2 regions of the Siminovitchia sp. FSL W7-1587 genome follow, and region 1 is predicted to be linked to the other one. Evidence: a T-box and tRNA genes for the amino acid it is inferred to sense, from the RefSeq annotation. Region 1 holds a T-box; the other holds one or more tRNA genes.

Region 1 (8,771 bases):
CTTTCATGCCCACCCGTTCAAATGATTGTTTCAGCACTTTCATATTAACTTTATTTTTTCCTCCCACATTAATCCCTCGAAGAAGTGCAACATGGATCATAGACGATTCCCCCAATGTTTTTGTTACAGTTATTATACAACACGAAACTCGGATAAAAAACGCACTTTCTATCCCCCGCATTTGTCATGAAGTTGGGATCTCTCCGTTATTTAGGAAACATGCCCATTTCAACCATTTTCTCTTTGGCCCAATTAAAGTTTCCTCCAAAACAATACATTTCTTTTGAATGAATCCAATAAATCTTGTCGAACAGCTTGTTGAGAAAATAACGATCATGAGAAACCGCTAAAATGGTGCCGTCATAATCTTCAAGTGCTTCTTCCAATACTTCTCGGGATTCAATATCAAGATGGTTCGTTGGTTCGTCTAAGATGAGCAAATTCGTGTCTTGGTGCATCAGTTGAGCCAGACGAAGCCTCATTCTTTCTCCTCCACTCAGTTGTGAAACTTTGCGGAAAACCATATGTCCATAAAATAAAAATCTCGCCAAAATATGCCTCGCTTCCCCCTCCGTCATCCTCACCTCATTGCGAAATGCTTCTAAGACGGTCTCACCTTTCACTTCCGAAAAAATATGTTGAGACAAATAGCCAATCTTTACATTACTGCCTATTCTCACTTCTCCTTCATCGGGGGCGAATTGTTGAAGAATCATTTTGATCAACGTTGATTTTCCTGTGCCATTTTCTCCAATAATCGCCGCTCGCTGTTGATAAGCCACATGCATGTTGACATCCTTAAATAGGAGCTTTTCTCCAAACCTCTTTGAGACGCCTTTGAGCCGTATGACATCTTTTCCACTTCGATCTCCTGCCGCCATTTCCAGTTTCATTTTCTTGCGTTGCAATACAGGCCTATTCAACTTTTCCATTCTTTCCAATGCCCTTTCCATATTTCTTGCTCGTTTATGAAGCCCTTCATTGGGAGGATTGGCCCTGTTTGCCCAATCGCGCAAGCGTTTGATCGCTTCTTGCATTTTCTTTATTTTCTTTTGTTGTTCTTCATAGGCACGGAATTCTCTTAGTAAACGTTCTTCTTTTTCTTTCACAAAGCCTGAATAATTTGTATGGTACTGCTCAACTTTCCCATCTTCCAAATCCAGCATTTTATCTACGACATCATCCAAAAAATAACGGTCATGGGAAATGACAACAACTGTCCCGTTGTAAACTTGCAAAAAGTGTCCCAACCATTCCACCGTTGCCAAGTCCAAATGATTTGTCGGTTCATCAAGCAATAAAAAGTCAGGATTCTTGAGAAGAATAAAAGCCAAGCTTACCTTTGTCTTTTCTCCGCCGCTGAGGGCCGAGTATCGCTTATCCAATAAGTCGGAAATATTTAAGCCATTGACGATTCTTTCTATTTTGGCATCTATTTCATATCCGCCCCTTACGGTGAATTGATCTTGCACATGGCCATACTGGTCTATTAACTTCCCCATTGTTGCTTCGTTTGTTTCACGACTCATTTTCTCTTCAAGTTTCCTCAGCTTTTCTTCCATTTGTAAAAGTTCCGTGAAAGCGGTTTTTAATATTTCCCTAGCGGGCAATTGGTTGTGATAGTCCGGAATTTGTGCAAGATAACCGATGGAAATGCCTTTTTTCCAATGAATGAGACCCGAATCAGGCGTTTCGTTGCCAGCCAACAACTTCAATAACGTAGTTTTGCCGCTTCCATTTCGTCCGACCAACCCCACTCGGTCCCTTTCTTGAATGTCAAATGATATATTGTCAAATAAAAGATTTCCTCCATACATTTTAGAAAGTTTATTTACGCTGCAAATCACCATGTATACTTCCTCCTTTAGTACATAAACACAAAAAAGCCATGGGAAACACACTTTCCCCATGGCTTTTGACGCATAATGAATGGCACAAAAAAAAGAGCATGAAAGCTCCTCTTCAACCGTTCTTATATATCGTGGGTATAGAGATGTTTTCACCGTTTTAGATTTGCTATTAAGTTGTTAAAAAAGGGCATACGTGTCCCGTTAACAACTGCAACAGCAAATTTTGCACGGTTAAACAATAAGAATTCCGTCCAAAATCCGTGCACTAAAACAGCTTGATTCAACATCTCTCCCCACCTCCGTTTCATGATTCATTGATTTCATTTTATCGGGTCCTCCTTCTTTTTTCAAGTAAGGAGACATATCTTTTACAATATATCCCGCCACCCGGGCATGCCCAACCCTCCTTTCAAATCATTTGCGTTCACGAAAAAAGAAGCGAGGAATGCCAGTGTTCCGACGAGGGATATAGTGATCAATGTCCACACCGGAACCCGGGATAGCCCAGCTTTCATTTCCTTGTCCAAATTCCAGCACATTCTTGTCGATGTAGCTTCCCGCCAAAATGTCCGAAGTCAAAATAAGGGCAATACGGAAACTGCAAAAAATAAACGGCACTCGCCTGGTCGAATACAAGTAAAACTACCGGCGACATCCTTGCAAAAAAGCATTTCAGTTGAATTCACCATCACGCTTCTTTAGTATTTTTACTAAAGAAAAGTCCATTTGCCACGAGTGATCAACCATAAGAAAGAAGGGATTCATATGAGAAAAGTGCAGTTAGGGAAATCAGGCCTATTTGTCAATCCGATTGCCTTGGGAACAAACTATGTAGGCGGCCACAACTTATATGGTGATGTAGATGAAGAAGCCGGAAAACAACTTGTACGGACAGCGATTGAAAATGGTATCAATATGCTGGATACTGCCTACATATATGGGTTGGGCCGCTCGGAAGAATTGATTGGAGAGGTCATGAAAGAAAACTTCAATCGAACGGACGTGGTCATCGCGACGAAAGTGGCGCATAAGCAGGTTGATGATGAAATGGTATATGACAACTCCCCCGGATTTTTGCGTAAAGAGGTGGAAAAAAGCTTAAAACGACTGCAGACTGATTATATTGATCTGCTTTATATTCATTTTCCCGATAAAGACACGCCAAAAGATGAAGCGGTCGGCGCATTAAAGCAAATGAAAGATGAAGGAAAAATCCGCAGCATCGGACTGTCAAATTTTTCTCTGGAGCAGTTAAAAGAAGCGAATAAAGATGGCTATGTCGATGTTTATCAGGGGAATTACAATCTGTTAAGCCGGGAAGCAGAACAGGATATTTTCCCGTATGTGATTGAGCAGAATCTTTCCTTTATCCCGTATTTTCCGCTTGCGGCCGGACTGCTGGCTGGCAAATATACGAAAGAATCAACATTCGATGATTTGCGGGCTGACATGCCTCATTTCCAAGGGGAAGCCTTTGTTCAAAATCTGGAGAAAGTGGAGCGGCTTCGCACAATAGCGGATGAAAAAGGAGTCGAAACGGCAAACGTCGCGCTTGCCTGGTACTTAACGAGGGAAGCCATTGATGTCGTCATTCCGGGTGCGAAGCGAAAAGAACAAGTCCTAAGCAATTTAAAAACATTGCAAGTTACATTAACAAATGAAGAAATACAGGAAATTGATCGTATTTTTCAATAAGAAATATGGACAGAAGCAGGCGGAGAAATTTCTCAGCCTGCTTTTTATCGCCCTTCAGATTAACATGTCACATCGTCCCAGCAATAAGTTGGTGAAAACTTGCCTTCTGACATAGAACTCGTTATGACAGCCAGCTTGTGCTTACGCAGTCTGCATGTTCATCATGACGTTCTGTCAGTTCCTTGTCTTCCTCCATGTACATGAGAACGAGTTTTTCCATCCCTTCCCTATAAGCTTCTATTCATATATTCATGCTGAAGGATCCCCATGTGAATAATATCGTGCCATGACCCTTCCCTGAACAAACACTCACGACTGGTGCCCTCAGGTTGAAATCCCATCTTTTTGTATAATTTTATGGCTTTTTCATTAAATGAAAAAACCTTTAGAGATACCCGGTGCAGATTCATTTCCAGAAATGCGTAGTCAAGCAAAAGCTTCAACCCTTCTGAACCATAACCCTTTCCCCAATAATCTTTTTCTCCAATATCTATAATGCATTCAGCGTTTCTATTCTTATAATCAATGTTGATTAACGAGGTAATGCCAATGGGTGAATTCAATTCTTTTTCAATGATCATATAACTTTTTGCTGATGAGGAGCCCAAAATGATTTGCTCCACAAATTGTCTCGTTGCTTCCAACGGATATACATCTAAAAAAGGATTCGTTGTACGCATGACCTCTATATCATTTCTCCATGCATGATAAAGTTCTATATCCTCTGTTGTCATTTGTCTTAACCTTAATCTTTCTGATTCAAACAGCATTCTCCGTCACTCCCCGCAAGTTTTCAATTTCGGATCAACATTTTTTCCAAAGAAAAAAGCTAGACTGATAATTGATCCTTTACATTTGTTTTGTCGGTCCCCAACTGAAACATGTCCAGCCTTTCCATGAATAATATCACATTCGTCCTGGAAAATATGACCCATTATCAAACGTTAAAATTTCATATCATTACATCTTTTTAGAAAAAGCCCCTGAAGCTTTAGATTTGCGGCCCGCTCCCGATTCTAAGGCTTTTCCTTTCCTCATATTTCATCCCTCTCAGGACATATTACCAGTAGGAGGTGGAAACATTGGACAAGAAACAGAAAGGACAAAAGAACGTGAATGCTGAATTAGATGGCATGGGCCTTTACGGAACGACATCTAATAAGAATATTGGCGGTTATGAAACTTCCGGCGACATTGAAAACGCCGGCAAGCCGGAGAAAGGTTTTCAAAAGCCTGACGAGGAAGAAATGCAGGCATCCATTCAAGAAGATGATCGGGAACAATCTTATTAAAGGAGGCAGAACGCGCGAAATGGTTCAAAAAGGAAAAAAGCAGTATCGAGTAACAACAGGCGATTATGAAAATAAAACAGGCGGACTACATTTTGGTTATGAATATAGCTCCGGAAATAGACTGAGCAGAAACAAAAACAATGAGCAAAAAGCACCAAAGGAAAAAAGTGGCGACAAACCAATTTAAATGGTAAAAGACGTATGCCATCGCCAATATTCCAATCCCTCCATATATTAATACAGGAGGTGTTGTGATTGCGAAGAGCCATGAGAAGAAGCCGGGGTCTTTGTCTTTTTCCAGGGTACAATTGGTGCGGCCCCGGCTGCAGCGGCCCTGGAGCTCCCGTAAATGATGTGGATGCTTGTTGCATGAGACACGACTACTGTCTGCAAAACAATATTCATCCCTGTATATGCGATCATGAGTTTATGCATTGTTTAAAACCAAAAATCGAACCGTACACACAAAAAGGCCGGGCCAGTGCGCTTATGTACAACTTTATGAGATTAAAAACCGCGTTCTTTTGCGGCTAAAATAATCGGATTGAATTCGGGAATATTTTTCATGAAAAAACCCGGCAAGCCAGAAGGCTGCCGAGTTTCACTTTTAATATTGAATTAAATGGTATTTTTTCTTCCCGCGACGGATGATCGTGAATTTTCCGCCGAGCCTGTCTTTTTCCCCAAGCTCATACCCGGTGTCGGTGATTCGGTCCCCATTAACGGAAATCGCTCCATTTTGAATATCTTCCCTCGCCTGCCTCTTAGACGGCGAAATTTTGGCGGCTACGAGCAAATCCACGAGTCCATTTGTTTCTTCAGCTTGATGCTCATATGAAGGAACATCTTTAAAGCCTTGTTCAATTTCTTCTATAGATAGCTCTTTTATATTACCGCTAAAGAGAGCTTCGGTAATCCGGATCGCCTGCTGAAGCGCTTCTTCCCCATGAATCAAACGTGTCATTTCTTCAGCAAGCGCCTTTTGTGCTTTGCGAAGATGCGGCTCTTCTTTCAGTGATTTTTCAAGCGCTTCAATTTCTTCCCGCTCAAGGAACGTAAAATACTTTAAGTATTGAACCGTATCTGCATCGGCCGTGTTAATCCAAAATTGATAAAATTCGTAAGGAGTCGTCTTTTCAGGATCAAGCCAAATGGCGCCTCCCTCCGTTTTCCCAAACTTTGTTCCGTCCGCTTTCGTAACGAGCGGAATCGTTAAACCGTAGGCTTTGGCATCCTCTCCCGCCATTTTGCGGATAAATTCAAGTCCTGTCGTAATGTTCCCCCACTGATCGCTACCGCCAATTTGCATTTTACAGCCGTATTCTTTATAGAGGTGCAGAAAATCGATCGCCTGCAGAAGCGTATAGGTGAATTCCGTAAAGGAAATGCCCGTTTCCAGACGAGTAGCAACAGTTTCTTTCGCAAGCATATAATTCACGCCGATATGCTTGCCAAAATCACGCAAAAATGTCGCTAAGTCCATTGAACCGAGCCACTCATAGTTGTTTGTCATACGAGCACGGTTTTCACCCGTAAAGTCAAAAATCCGCCTCAATTGGGCCTTAATGCCTTGAACATTTTTTTCAACCTGTTCCAGCGTTTGTAACTGCCTTTCTTCTTTTTTACCGCTCGGATCACCAATCTGTCCCGTAAATCCTCCGACCAAAACGATCGGACGATGCCCGTGTTTTTGAAAGCGGCGCATTGTCAGAAACGGCAATAAATGTCCAATATGCATGCTGTCTGCCGTGGGATCGACTCCACAGTATAAAGAAATTTTTTCCTTCTCCAAAATTTCTTTTATGCCTTCTTCATCCGTTTGTTGATAAATAATGCCGCGCCACTTTAAGTCATCTAATAATTGCTTCAACATATTTCCCTGCCTTCTGTTTAAAAATAGAAAACGCCCCTTCGTTGTCTACGAAGGGACGATTTATTCACCGCGTTACCACCCAACTTGGGAAATCAAATTTCCCCGCTCATCGATATAACGGTTCTTACCGTTTGCCGCTACTATGAAAGTTCACGGCAAAAGCTCCTGGAAGTATTTCATCGTACTGTTTGTACCGGTTTTCACCAACCACCGGTTCTCTTCATAACAGGGACAGTCGACTACTTGATCCATTCTTAGCTCAATATATATCGTTGTATAGAAAATATTGTAGCTACAATGCACCGCCATGTCAAATTGTCACGAAAAAACGCCTTCCATATGCTATAATTAGTTGTGATTTCAGGAGGTATTTGTATGAAGAGTTTTTTGAAGGCACGATGGGAGCGACTTAAACAGCGTGCTTTTACCATTGAGAAAAAAGAATGGATGAAAGGTTTCCGGATTACATATGGCGTGGCGTGGAACTTGACCTTTCTATTGACGATATTTCTCGTACTGGGAGGCATCTTTGCAGGCGGAGTTGGCGCCGGCTATTTTGCATCACTTGTAAAAGATGAAAAAGTCCGGCCCGCTTCCAATATGAAACAGGAGATTTTCCATTATGAAGAAACATCCAAGCTTTATTTTGCCGACAATATTTATTTGGGGAAACTCCAGTCTGACATTGACAGAGAAGAAGTCAGCATTGAAGAAGTTTCGGATCATTTGAAAAAAGCCGTCATCGCGACAGAGGATGAGTATTTTTACGAGCATAAAGGGGTCGTTCCCAAAGCTTTAATGAGGGCTGTTTTTCAGGAGTTAACCAACTCTTCTGTCCAAACAGGCGGCAGTACTTTGACACAACAGCTCATTAAAAACCAAATTTTAACGAACGAAGTTTCTTTTGACCGAAAAGCAAAAGAAATCCTGCTTGCCCTAAGGCTTGAAAAGTTTCTTGAAAAAGATGAAATTTTAGAAGCTTATTTGAATGTTTCTACATTTGGCAGAAATTCATCTGGACAAAATATTGGCGGGGTTCAGGCCGCGGCAAGAGGAATATTCGGGGTGGATGCGAAAGAGCTGAACTTGCCGCAAGCAGCTTTTATTGCCGGCTTGCCGCAAAGCCCGTTCAGATATACGCCATTTGCCAACGGCGGCGGATTAAAAGAGGAATCGCTTCTTGAACCCGGCTTAAACAGGATGAAAACCGTCTTGGCCCGGATGCGCGCAGAAGAGTTTATTACCCAAAAAGAATATGAAGAAGCGATTCATTATAATATTGTAGGCGATTTTATCAAGCCACAGCCGCGGGCTTATGAGCAATATCCATATCTGACCGAAGAAATTGAAAGACGCGGCATTACCATATTGATGGAAATCCTTGCCAAGAAAGATGGTTACAGTGAAAAGGACTTGCAAAAGGACAAGGGCCTTTACAACAAGTATGAGACTTTGGCACGTCGGGACATCCGGCACAACGGCTATCATATCCATACGACAATTCATAAACAAATATATGACACTCATCAAAAAGTAAAAGATGAATACAACAATTACGGTTATACGAAAGTTAGGCAGGAGAGAAATCCGGAAACGGGAAAATTGGAGGAAATCAAAGAACCTGTCCAAGTGGGAGCCATTTTAATTGAAAATAAAACCGGTAAAATATTAAGCTTTGTCGGCGGCCGCGACCATAAACTGGAAGCAACGAACCATGCCACCAAGGCAAAGCGGCAAAATGGTTCAACGATGAAACCACTACTCGTCTACGCGCCTGCTATGGAAATGGGGCTCAGCGCTCCTGGCGCGGTTGTGGCAGATATTCCACTCTCAACAGGCGGTAAAGTTTTTAGAAACTATTCAGGCAGGTATTATGGACTTGTTTCATCCCGAAAAGCGCTTGCCCATTCGTACAACGCCTCCGCCGTTTATACGTACTTAAAAACGGTCAACAACAACCCGGCCGCTTATTTGGAAAAAATGGGATTTACGACACTGACGAAAGCGGATCATACCAACATAGCCGCTGCACTCGGCGGGGTTGAAGACGGGGTTACAGTG
Region 2 (8,771 bases), 1.7 Mb from region 1:
GCATGAAGGGCATATATTATTTGACCGTGACCGTTATATGGAGTGCTTGAAAAATGATTTGCACAGCTTAATGACGAAAAAGCGAAAACTAACGATTGGGCTGGAATTTGCCGAATTAATCAAAAGCTTTACAGAAGGAAAAAGTTTTTTCAAGAAAGATCAATTTTTTCATGCTTTTCATCATGCGGTATATGCGCTTTATCGACTGGGAAAGATAGCTGTTATAGAGAGCGGGCTGTTACCGGATTCGGCCGTTTGGAGACAGATCAAGCAAATTGAACCAGAAATTTTAAAGTTGTATGAGGAGCTGGTTCTTGGGAACGAATCGATTGATAAAAGGCTAGAGCTGTTATATTTGGCAAGTGAATTTTTAATATACTCGAAAACTCCTTTAGGAACAGAACACTTATTGGGAGTTATGCAAGAGAAGCCTCTCTGGAGATTTGAAGAAATTGTCCAACATCCCCAAACAAAACACTACGGAGCAAACTTAAGCATTCTGTTTGACTACTTAATTGAAAGAAGTGTTATTGTCCCGGTCCAAGTGGAAACGGACTTAAAGGGGATCTATGAACGCTGTTATCAAACTGGATAGATGTTTTTTAAAATTTGTTGTTGACATAAAAAACGTTGTTTGATATATTAGTAGTCGTCGCTGATAAACAGCCGACAAAAAACGAATTAAAAAACATGTTGACATAATGATGTTCAATATGTTAATATATAAAAGTCGCCTATAAAGCGGCAAGCGAAAGTTTGATCTTTGAAAACTGAACGAAACGAAACGTCAATCAATAATTGATTAGTCAGCTTTAATTATGAGCTAACCAAACTTTTACATGAGAGTTTGATCCTGGCTCAGGACGAACGCTGGCGGCGTGCCTAATACATGCAAGTCGAGCGGACAAAAGAGGAGCTTGCTCCTTTTTAGTCAGCGGCGGACGGGTGAGTAACACGTGGGCAACCTGCCTGTAAGACTGGGATAACTCCGGGAAACCGGGGCTAATACCGGATAATTTCTTTTTCCGCATGGAGAAAGGATAAAAGACGGCTCTGCTGTCACTTACAGATGGGCCCGCGGCGCATTAGCTAGTTGGTGGGGTAACGGCCTACCAAGGCAACGATGCGTAGCCGACCTGAGAGGGTGATCGGCCACACTGGGACTGAGACACGGCCCAGACTCCTACGGGAGGCAGCAGTAGGGAATCTTCCGCAATGGACGCAAGTCTGACGGAGCAACGCCGCGTGAGTGATGAAGGTCTTCGGATCGTAAAACTCTGTTATCAGGGAAGAACCCGCATCGGAGTAACTGCCGATGCGTTGACGGTACCTGACCAGAAAGCCACGGCTAACTACGTGCCAGCAGCCGCGGTAATACGTAGGTGGCAAGCGTTGTCCGGAATTATTGGGCGTAAAGCGCGCGCAGGCGGCTTCTTAAGTCTGATGTGAAAGCCCACGGCTCAACCGTGGAGGGTCATTGGAAACTGGGAGGCTTGAGTGCAGAAGAGGAGAGCGGAATTCCACGTGTAGCGGTGAAATGCGTAGAGATGTGGAGGAACACCAGTGGCGAAGGCGGCTCTCTGGTCTGTAACTGACGCTGAGGCGCGAAAGCGTGGGTAGCGAACAGGATTAGATACCCTGGTAGTCCACGCCGTAAACGATGAGTGCTAAGTGTTAGGGGGTTTCCGCCCCTTAGTGCTGCAGCAAACGCATTAAGCACTCCGCCTGGGGAGTACGGCCGCAAGGCTGAAACTCAAAGGAATTGACGGGGGCCCGCACAAGCGGTGGAGCATGTGGTTTAATTCGAAGCAACGCGAAGAACCTTACCAGGTCTTGACATCCCGATGCCCGCTTTAGAGATAAAGTTTTCCCTTCGGGGACATCGGTGACAGGTGGTGCATGGTTGTCGTCAGCTCGTGTCGTGAGATGTTGGGTTAAGTCCCGCAACGAGCGCAACCCTTGATCTTAGTTGCCAGCATTAAGTTGGGCACTCTAAGGTGACTGCCGGTGACAAACCGGAGGAAGGTGGGGATGACGTCAAATCATCATGCCCCTTATGACCTGGGCTACACACGTGCTACAATGGATGGTACAAAGGGCCGCGAGACCGCGAGGTGGAGCGAATCCCATAAAACCATTCTCAGTTCGGATTGCAGGCTGCAACTCGCCTGCATGAAGCCGGAATCGCTAGTAATCGCGGATCAGCATGCCGCGGTGAATACGTTCCCGGGCCTTGTACACACCGCCCGTCACACCACGAGAGTTTGTAACACCCGAAGTCGGTGGGGTAACCATTTGGAGCCAGCCGCCGAAGGTGGGACAGATGATTGGGGTGAAGTCGTAACAAGGTAGCCGTATCGGAAGGTGCGGCTGGATCACCTCCTTTCTAAGGATAATTGAAATGTGGAGGCGACTGCTCGGCAGGAGCCGCAACTGGACATTTCCAATAGATACGAATTGACGCTTTCGTTTCGTTTAGTTTTGAGAGGTCAAACAACTCTCAAAACATGTGCTCACTTGCGGCACAGCGTGTTCGAGGAACTTCACCTCGTCGCAAAGCTGCATGAAGCATAGGCGCTGATCAATCACATGACGTGATGGAAGTCAGCAGCTTCGTTCTTTGAAAACCGGATAACATGAGAAGAAACAAACCGAGAATCGTTCACTTTATGGATGATCCATTATGGAGCAACCATAAGAAGTGTAAAACCTTTAGGTTAGGCGAAAAGAAGCAAGCAGTTCGAAAAAACGAGCGTTGCTTATTTTTGAGCAAAAACCAAAGGGCAACGAGAAGCGAGAAGATCAAGGAAGCGACCGAATGAGCACCAGAGCGCACTACGAGTGCGTGATGACGTGAATGAGGGAGCTGACACAGAGATTCGATGCTAATCGTTGACCGAAAAAAGATTAAGTTAATAAGGGCGCACGGTGAATGCCTTGGCACTAGGAGCCGATGAAGGACGGGACGAACACCGATATGCTTCGGGGAGCTGTAAGCAAGCTGATCCGGAGATTTCCGAATGGGGAAACCCACTGCCAGTAATGAGGCAGTATCCATTTCTGAATCCATAGGGAATGGAAGGCATACCCGGGGAACTGAAACATCTAAGTACCCGGAGGAAGAGAAAGAAAAATCGATTCCCCCAGTAGCGGCGAGCGAAACGGGAAGAGCCCAAACCGAAAGGCTTGCCTTTCGGGGTTGTAGGACACTCAAAGTGGAGTGACAAAGGAACGGCGTAGACGAAGCGGCCTGGAAAGGCCGGCCAAAGAAGGTAACAGCCCTGTAGTTGAAACGTCGATCCCTCCCGAGTGGATCCTGAGTACGGCGGGACACGAGAAATCCCGTCGGAATCCGGGAGGACCATCTCCCAAGGCTAAATACTCCCTAGTGACCGATAGTGAACCAGTACCGTGAGGGAAAGGTGAAAAGCACCCCGGGAGGGGAGTGAAATAGAACCTGAAACCGTGTGCCTACAAGTAGTCAGAGCACCGCGTGTGTGATGGCGTGCCTTTTGTAGAATGAACCGGCGAGTTGCGATTTCATGCAAGGTTAAGTTGAAAAGACGGAGCCGCAGCGAAAGCGAGTCTGAATAGGGCGCAAGAGTATGAGGTCGCAGACCCGAAACCAGGTGATCTACCCATGTCCAGGGTGAAGGTCAGGTAACACTGACTGGAGGCCCGAACCCACGTATGTTGAAAAATGCGGGGATGAGGTGTGGGTAGGGGTGAAATTCCAATCGAACCTGGAGATAGCTGGTTCTCTCCGAAATAGCTTTAGGGCTAGCCTCAAGGTGAGAGTATTGGAGGTAGAGCACTGTTTGGACGAGGGGCCCTCATCGGGTTACCGACTTCAGACAAACTCCGAATGCCAAATACTTATCCTTGGGAGTCAGACTGCGAGTGATAAGATCCGTAGTCGAGAGGGAAACAACCCAGACCACCAGCTAAGGTCCCCAAGTATACGTTAAGTGGAAAAGGATGTGGAGTTGCTTAGACAACCAGGATGTTGGCTTAGAAGCAGCCACCATTCAAAGAGTGCGTAATAGCTCACTGGTCGAGTGACTCTGCGCCGAAAATGTACCGGGGCTAAACGTATCACCGAAGCTGTGGATTGCAATAGCAATGGTAGGAGAGCGTTCCAAGCGCGGCGAAGTCGTCTTGAAAGAGGCGGTGGAGTGCTTGGAAGTGAGAATGCCGGTATGAGTAGCGAAAGAAGGGTGAGAATCCCTTCCACCGAAAGCCTAAGGTTTCCTGAGGAAGGCTCGTCCGCTCAGGGTAAGTCGGGACCTAAGCCGAGGCCGAAAGGCGTAGGCGATGGATAACAGGTTGAGATTCCTGTACCGCCTCATTGCCGTTTGAGTGATGGAGGGACGCAGGAGGATAAGGCAAGCGCGCAGCTGGAAAAGCGCGTCCAAGCAGTAAGGCCGGTAAGTAGGCAAATCCGCTTACCGTGTAGGCTGAGCTGTGATGGCGAGGGAAAAAAAGTACCGAAGTTCCTGATTCCACACTGCCGAGAAAAGCTTCTAGCGAGGCAATAGGCGCCCGTACCGCAAACCGACACAGGTAGGCGAGGAGAGAATCCTAAGGTGAGCGAGAGAACTCTCGTTAAGGAACTCGGCAAAATGACCCCGTAACTTCGGGAGAAGGGGTGCTTTTTAGGGTGAATAGCCCTGAGAAGCCGCAGTGAATAGGCCCAGGCGACTGTTTAGCAAAAACACAGGTCTCTGCGAAGCCGCAAGGCGAAGTATAGGGGCTGACGCCTGCCCGGTGCTGGAAGGTTAAGAGGAGAGGTCAGCTTAGGCGAAGCTTCGAATTGAAGCCCCAGTAAACGGCGGCCGTAACTATAACGGTCCTAAGGTAGCGAAATTCCTTGTCGGGTAAGTTCCGACCCGCACGAAAGGCGCAACGATCTGGGCACTGTCTCAACGAGAGACTCGGTGAAATTATAGTACCTGTGAAGATGCAGGTTACCCGCGACAGGACGGAAAGACCCCGTGGAGCTTTACTGTAGCTTGATATTGACTGTCTGTGCAGCTTGTACAGGATAGGTAGGAGCCATGGAAACGGGAGCGCCAGCTTCCGTGGAGGCAACGGTGGGATACTACCCTGGCTGTATGGACCGTCTAACCCGCGACCCTGATCGGGTTGGGAGACAGTGTCAGGCAGGCAGTTTGACTGGGGCGGTCGCCTCCTAAAAGGTAACGGAGGCGCCCAAAGGTTCCCTCAGAATGGTTGGAAATCATTCGCAGAGTGTAAAGGCAGAAGGGAGCTTGACTGCGAGACCTACAAGTCGAGCAGGGACGAAAGTCGGGCTTAGTGATCCGGTGGTTCCGCATGGAAGGGCCATCGCTCAACGGATAAAAGCTACCCCGGGGATAACAGGCTTATCTCCCCCAAGAGTTCACATCGACGGGGAGGTTTGGCACCTCGATGTCGGCTCATCGCATCCTGGGGCTGTAGTCGGTCCCAAGGGTTGGGCTGTTCGCCCATTAAAGCGGTACGCGAGCTGGGTTCAGAACGTCGTGAGACAGTTCGGTCCCTATCCGTCGCGGGCGCAGGAAATTTGAGAGGAGCTGTCCTTAGTACGAGAGGACCGGGATGGACGCACCGCTGGTGTACCAGTTGTCTCGCCAGAGGCATAGCTGGGTAGCTATGTGCGGAAGGGATAAGTGCTGAAAGCATCTAAGCATGAAGCCCCCCTCAAGATGAGATTTCCCATTGTCTGGCTTGCCAGGCAACGTAAGATCCCTGAAAGATGATCAGGTAGATAGGTCCGGTGTGGAAGTGTGGCGACACATGGAGCTGACGGATACTAATCGATCGAGGACTTAATCAAATATAAAAAGCGCAGGACGCTTGTCCATCGCTGCAGCTCACTGGAGCTTCTGGCGGAAAAGTCAATCGACTTTGCCAGAAGAAGCGAAGTGACGCAAAGCGATAGCGTCCGGAGCTGGATTGAACAAAAACGGTTCTCGGACTTCTTCTCATGTATCCCGGTTTTGAGAGAATGAAAAAACTCTTGAAATATACATAAAACCTATTATAATAAAAGATGTCGTTGTTTTTGTCTGGTGGCGATAGCGAAGAGGCAACACCCGTTCCCATCCCGAACACGGAAGTTAAGTTCTTCAGCGCCGATGGTAATGAGGGGCTTCCCCTTGTGAGAGCAGGACGCTGCCGGGCAAAACAATATTATTCCGCAGTAGCTCAGTGGTAGAGCTATCGGCTGTTAACCGATCGGTCGTAGGTTCGAATCCTACCTGCGGAGCCATACGGAGAGCTGTCCGAGCTGGCCGAAGGAGCACGATTGGAAATCGTGTAGGCGGCTACCGCCGTCTCAAGGGTTCAAATCCCTTGCTCTCCGCCATATAAGCTCTTTATATATACGGCCCCTTGGTCAAGCGGTTAAGACACCGCCCTTTCACGGCGGTAACACGGGTTCGAATCCCGTAGGGGTCACCATATTTTATTTTCATTGTCGCGGGGTGGAGCAGTTCGGTAGCTCGTCGGGCTCATAACCCGAAGGTCGCAGGTTCAAATCCTGCCCCCGCAATCAACAGGTCCCGTAGTGTAGCGGTTAACATGCCTGCCTGTCACGCAGGAGATCGCGGGTTCGATTCCCGTCGGGACCGCCATTTTTAATACCATCCACTTGTTGCATAGATACTGATGATGAGCGTTTTTAAAAATTGTCATCGTTTAAATGATATACGGCTCAGTAGCTCAGTCGGTAGAGCAAAGGACTGAAAATCCTTGTGTCGGCGGTTCGATTCCGTCCTGAGCCACCTTCTAAAACTAACTAACCAGATAATTACTTTCTCGGTGGGGTAGCGAAGTGGCTAAACGCGGCGGACTGTAAATCCGCTCCCTCAGGGTTCGGCGGTTCGAATCCGTCCCCCACCACCATGATTAGGGGTATAGTTTAACGGTAGAACAGAGGTCTCCAAAACCTCCAGTGTGGGTTCGATTCCTACTACCCCTGCCAAAGTGGCGGCTATGGCGAAGTGGTTAACGCATCGGATTGTGGCTCCGACACTCGTGGGTTCGATTCCCACTAGTCGCCCCATTTATATTTATAGTATCATTTAACTAACGATGGGCTATAGCCAAGCGGTAAGGCAACGGACTTTGACTCCGTGATTCGTTGGTTCGAATCCAGCTAGCCCAGTATATTGCGGAAGTAGTTCAGTGGTAGAACACCACCTTGCCAAGGTGGGGGTCGCGGGTTCGAACCCCGTCTTCCGCTCCAAAACCTTGGCGGCATAGCCAAGTGGTAAGGCACGGGTCTGCAACACCCTTACCACCGGTTCGAATCCGGTTGCCGCCTCCAATTTTATCACGCCTGAGTGGTGGAACTGGCATACACGTTGGACTCAAAATCCAATGCCCTCACGGGCTTGTGGGTTCGAATCCCACCTCAGGTATTTTTAAGAAAATTAAGGTCAGATAAGTGAGAAAAGGCTCATAAACGTTGATATATCAATGTTTATGAGTTTTTTTTCGTTTTAGGCTCTATACTAAATGTTGGGGTTTCCACACAATTTGCCCGTAAAAAAATACACGCAAACATCCAATTCTTTTATACTTGAATTGACGAGAAAGCAAGAAAAGATTGGAGTTGCGTGCAAGTGAATTTTACCATAACAATCCCGACCTTGAAGATGTATTGATCACAAAAGTGGAAGAAGTGGAAGACCGTATATAGAAATGGATGTTAAGGTCCACAAGTGTCCAAGCTGTGGTGAAAGGACTAAGAAAGTTCATGATTATCGCATTCAAAAGATCAGCATTTGAAGTGTTTTGAACGGTTGACGTCCCTCTTCTACAAATAGCGCCACTATGCCTGTTCGTGCGGGAAGCGGTTTGCGGAGGAATCCTTTTGATCATCGATATCAACGGCTTTCTAACGAATGTAATCGGGCAGTATCCGTTCGGATCGTGCAAGCGAAGACATTTAAGGAAACTGCCCAGCAGTTTGGCGTTTCCATATCAACTGTCATGCGCAGATTTGACAGTTTGGCCGTAAAGGAAATGACAGAGGTTCAAGAACTGCCCAGGGTGATCGCCATCGATGAGTACAAGGGAGATACAAAGGAAGGAAAATATCAATTGATTATTGCCGATGGGGAGACAAAGGATTAATGGATTTTTACAGGAAGGTAGAACAAGATGGTATTCCTGAATTTGAGAAGGCTATCCGTACATTCAAAAACTGGCAGACAGAAGTACTAAACAGCTTTTTACTCAAATGGTTTTTTGGAGAGAATTAATAACCTAACGAAAGTCATGAAGAGGAACGCCTTTGGATTTAGGAACTTCCTAAGGGGAAGAGCAAGAATACTTCTTTTACATAAGTATAAAAAAATTGGAAGTCATGTTGGGTAAAGTGAGATTCTATCTCACCCCACTCCAACATTTGACATAGAACCATTTTAATTAAAAAGAGAAACGTCAGTTTGTATAAAATTGAACGTAAACTTTGCTGCGGACCCCAAGCGAACATAAAATCTCCGGGGGACCCGCACCAAAAAAACCCAGTATAATACGAAAATATATGGTAAAATTGAAAAGAAGATAGGCGAAATATCCCCAAAAACAGGTTATCCTACTAGATTTAGGGAATGATTTTCCTTTTATTAGGAGATTTTCGCTGTCGCACTCTATATGAGTGCGTGGATTGAAATAATTCTGGATGCTCGTCCATAATGTAATCATCCAGGTCGCACTCTATATGAGTGCGTGTTAATGGCACGTCGCATATTCTTTGTTTG

The links. A T-box is a leader RNA that pairs with one kind of tRNA and senses whether it is charged. The one in region 1 lies ahead of tyrS (tyrosine--tRNA ligase), so its partner is inferred to be a tRNA-Tyr.
Region 2: it encodes a tRNA-Tyr, which carries the amino acid that the T-box ahead of tyrS (tyrosine--tRNA ligase) is inferred to sense. The anticodon was not compared.

The regions. Positions count from the first base shown of each region.
Region 1 covers NZ_CP150169.1:3,592,129-3,600,899, reverse strand. Annotated here, with positions in the region: gene NST31_RS17030 (DUF1697 domain-containing protein) at 1-100, opposite strand, end outside; gene abc-f (ABC-F type ribosomal protection protein) at 207-1,910, opposite strand; gene NST31_RS17020 (RAxF-45 family protein) at 2,000-2,116, opposite strand; gene NST31_RS17015 (aldo/keto reductase) at 2,616-3,545, shown strand; gene NST31_RS17010 (GNAT family protein) at 3,773-4,315, opposite strand; gene NST31_RS17005 (hypothetical protein) at 4,628-4,837, shown strand; gene NST31_RS17000 (hypothetical protein) at 4,857-5,024, shown strand; gene NST31_RS16995 (phospholipase) at 5,105-5,371, shown strand; gene tyrS (tyrosine--tRNA ligase) at 5,445-6,710, opposite strand; T-box leader at 6,759-6,975, opposite strand; gene NST31_RS16985 (transglycosylase domain-containing protein) at 7,086-8,771, shown strand, end outside.
Region 2 covers NZ_CP150169.1:759,121-767,891, reverse strand. Annotated here, with positions in the region: gene NST31_RS03720 (nucleotidyltransferase-like protein) at 1-595, shown strand, start outside; rRNA gene NST31_RS03715 (16S ribosomal RNA) at 836-2,386, shown strand; rRNA gene NST31_RS03710 (23S ribosomal RNA) at 2,906-5,836, shown strand; rRNA gene rrf (5S ribosomal RNA) at 6,068-6,183, shown strand; tRNA gene NST31_RS03700 (tRNA-Asn) at 6,197-6,271, shown strand; tRNA gene NST31_RS03695 (tRNA-Ser) at 6,275-6,367, shown strand; tRNA gene NST31_RS03690 (tRNA-Glu) at 6,388-6,462, shown strand; tRNA gene NST31_RS03685 (tRNA-Met) at 6,480-6,553, shown strand; tRNA gene NST31_RS03680 (tRNA-Asp) at 6,560-6,635, shown strand; tRNA gene NST31_RS03675 (tRNA-Phe) at 6,713-6,785, shown strand; tRNA gene NST31_RS03670 (tRNA-Tyr) at 6,822-6,906, shown strand; tRNA gene NST31_RS03665 (tRNA-Trp) at 6,912-6,985, shown strand; tRNA gene NST31_RS03660 (tRNA-His) at 6,991-7,066, shown strand; tRNA gene NST31_RS03655 (tRNA-Gln) at 7,097-7,168, shown strand; tRNA gene NST31_RS03650 (tRNA-Gly) at 7,175-7,249, shown strand; tRNA gene NST31_RS03645 (tRNA-Cys) at 7,257-7,330, shown strand; tRNA gene NST31_RS03640 (tRNA-Leu) at 7,341-7,424, shown strand; partial or broken gene NST31_RS03635 (transposase) at 7,619-8,385, shown strand.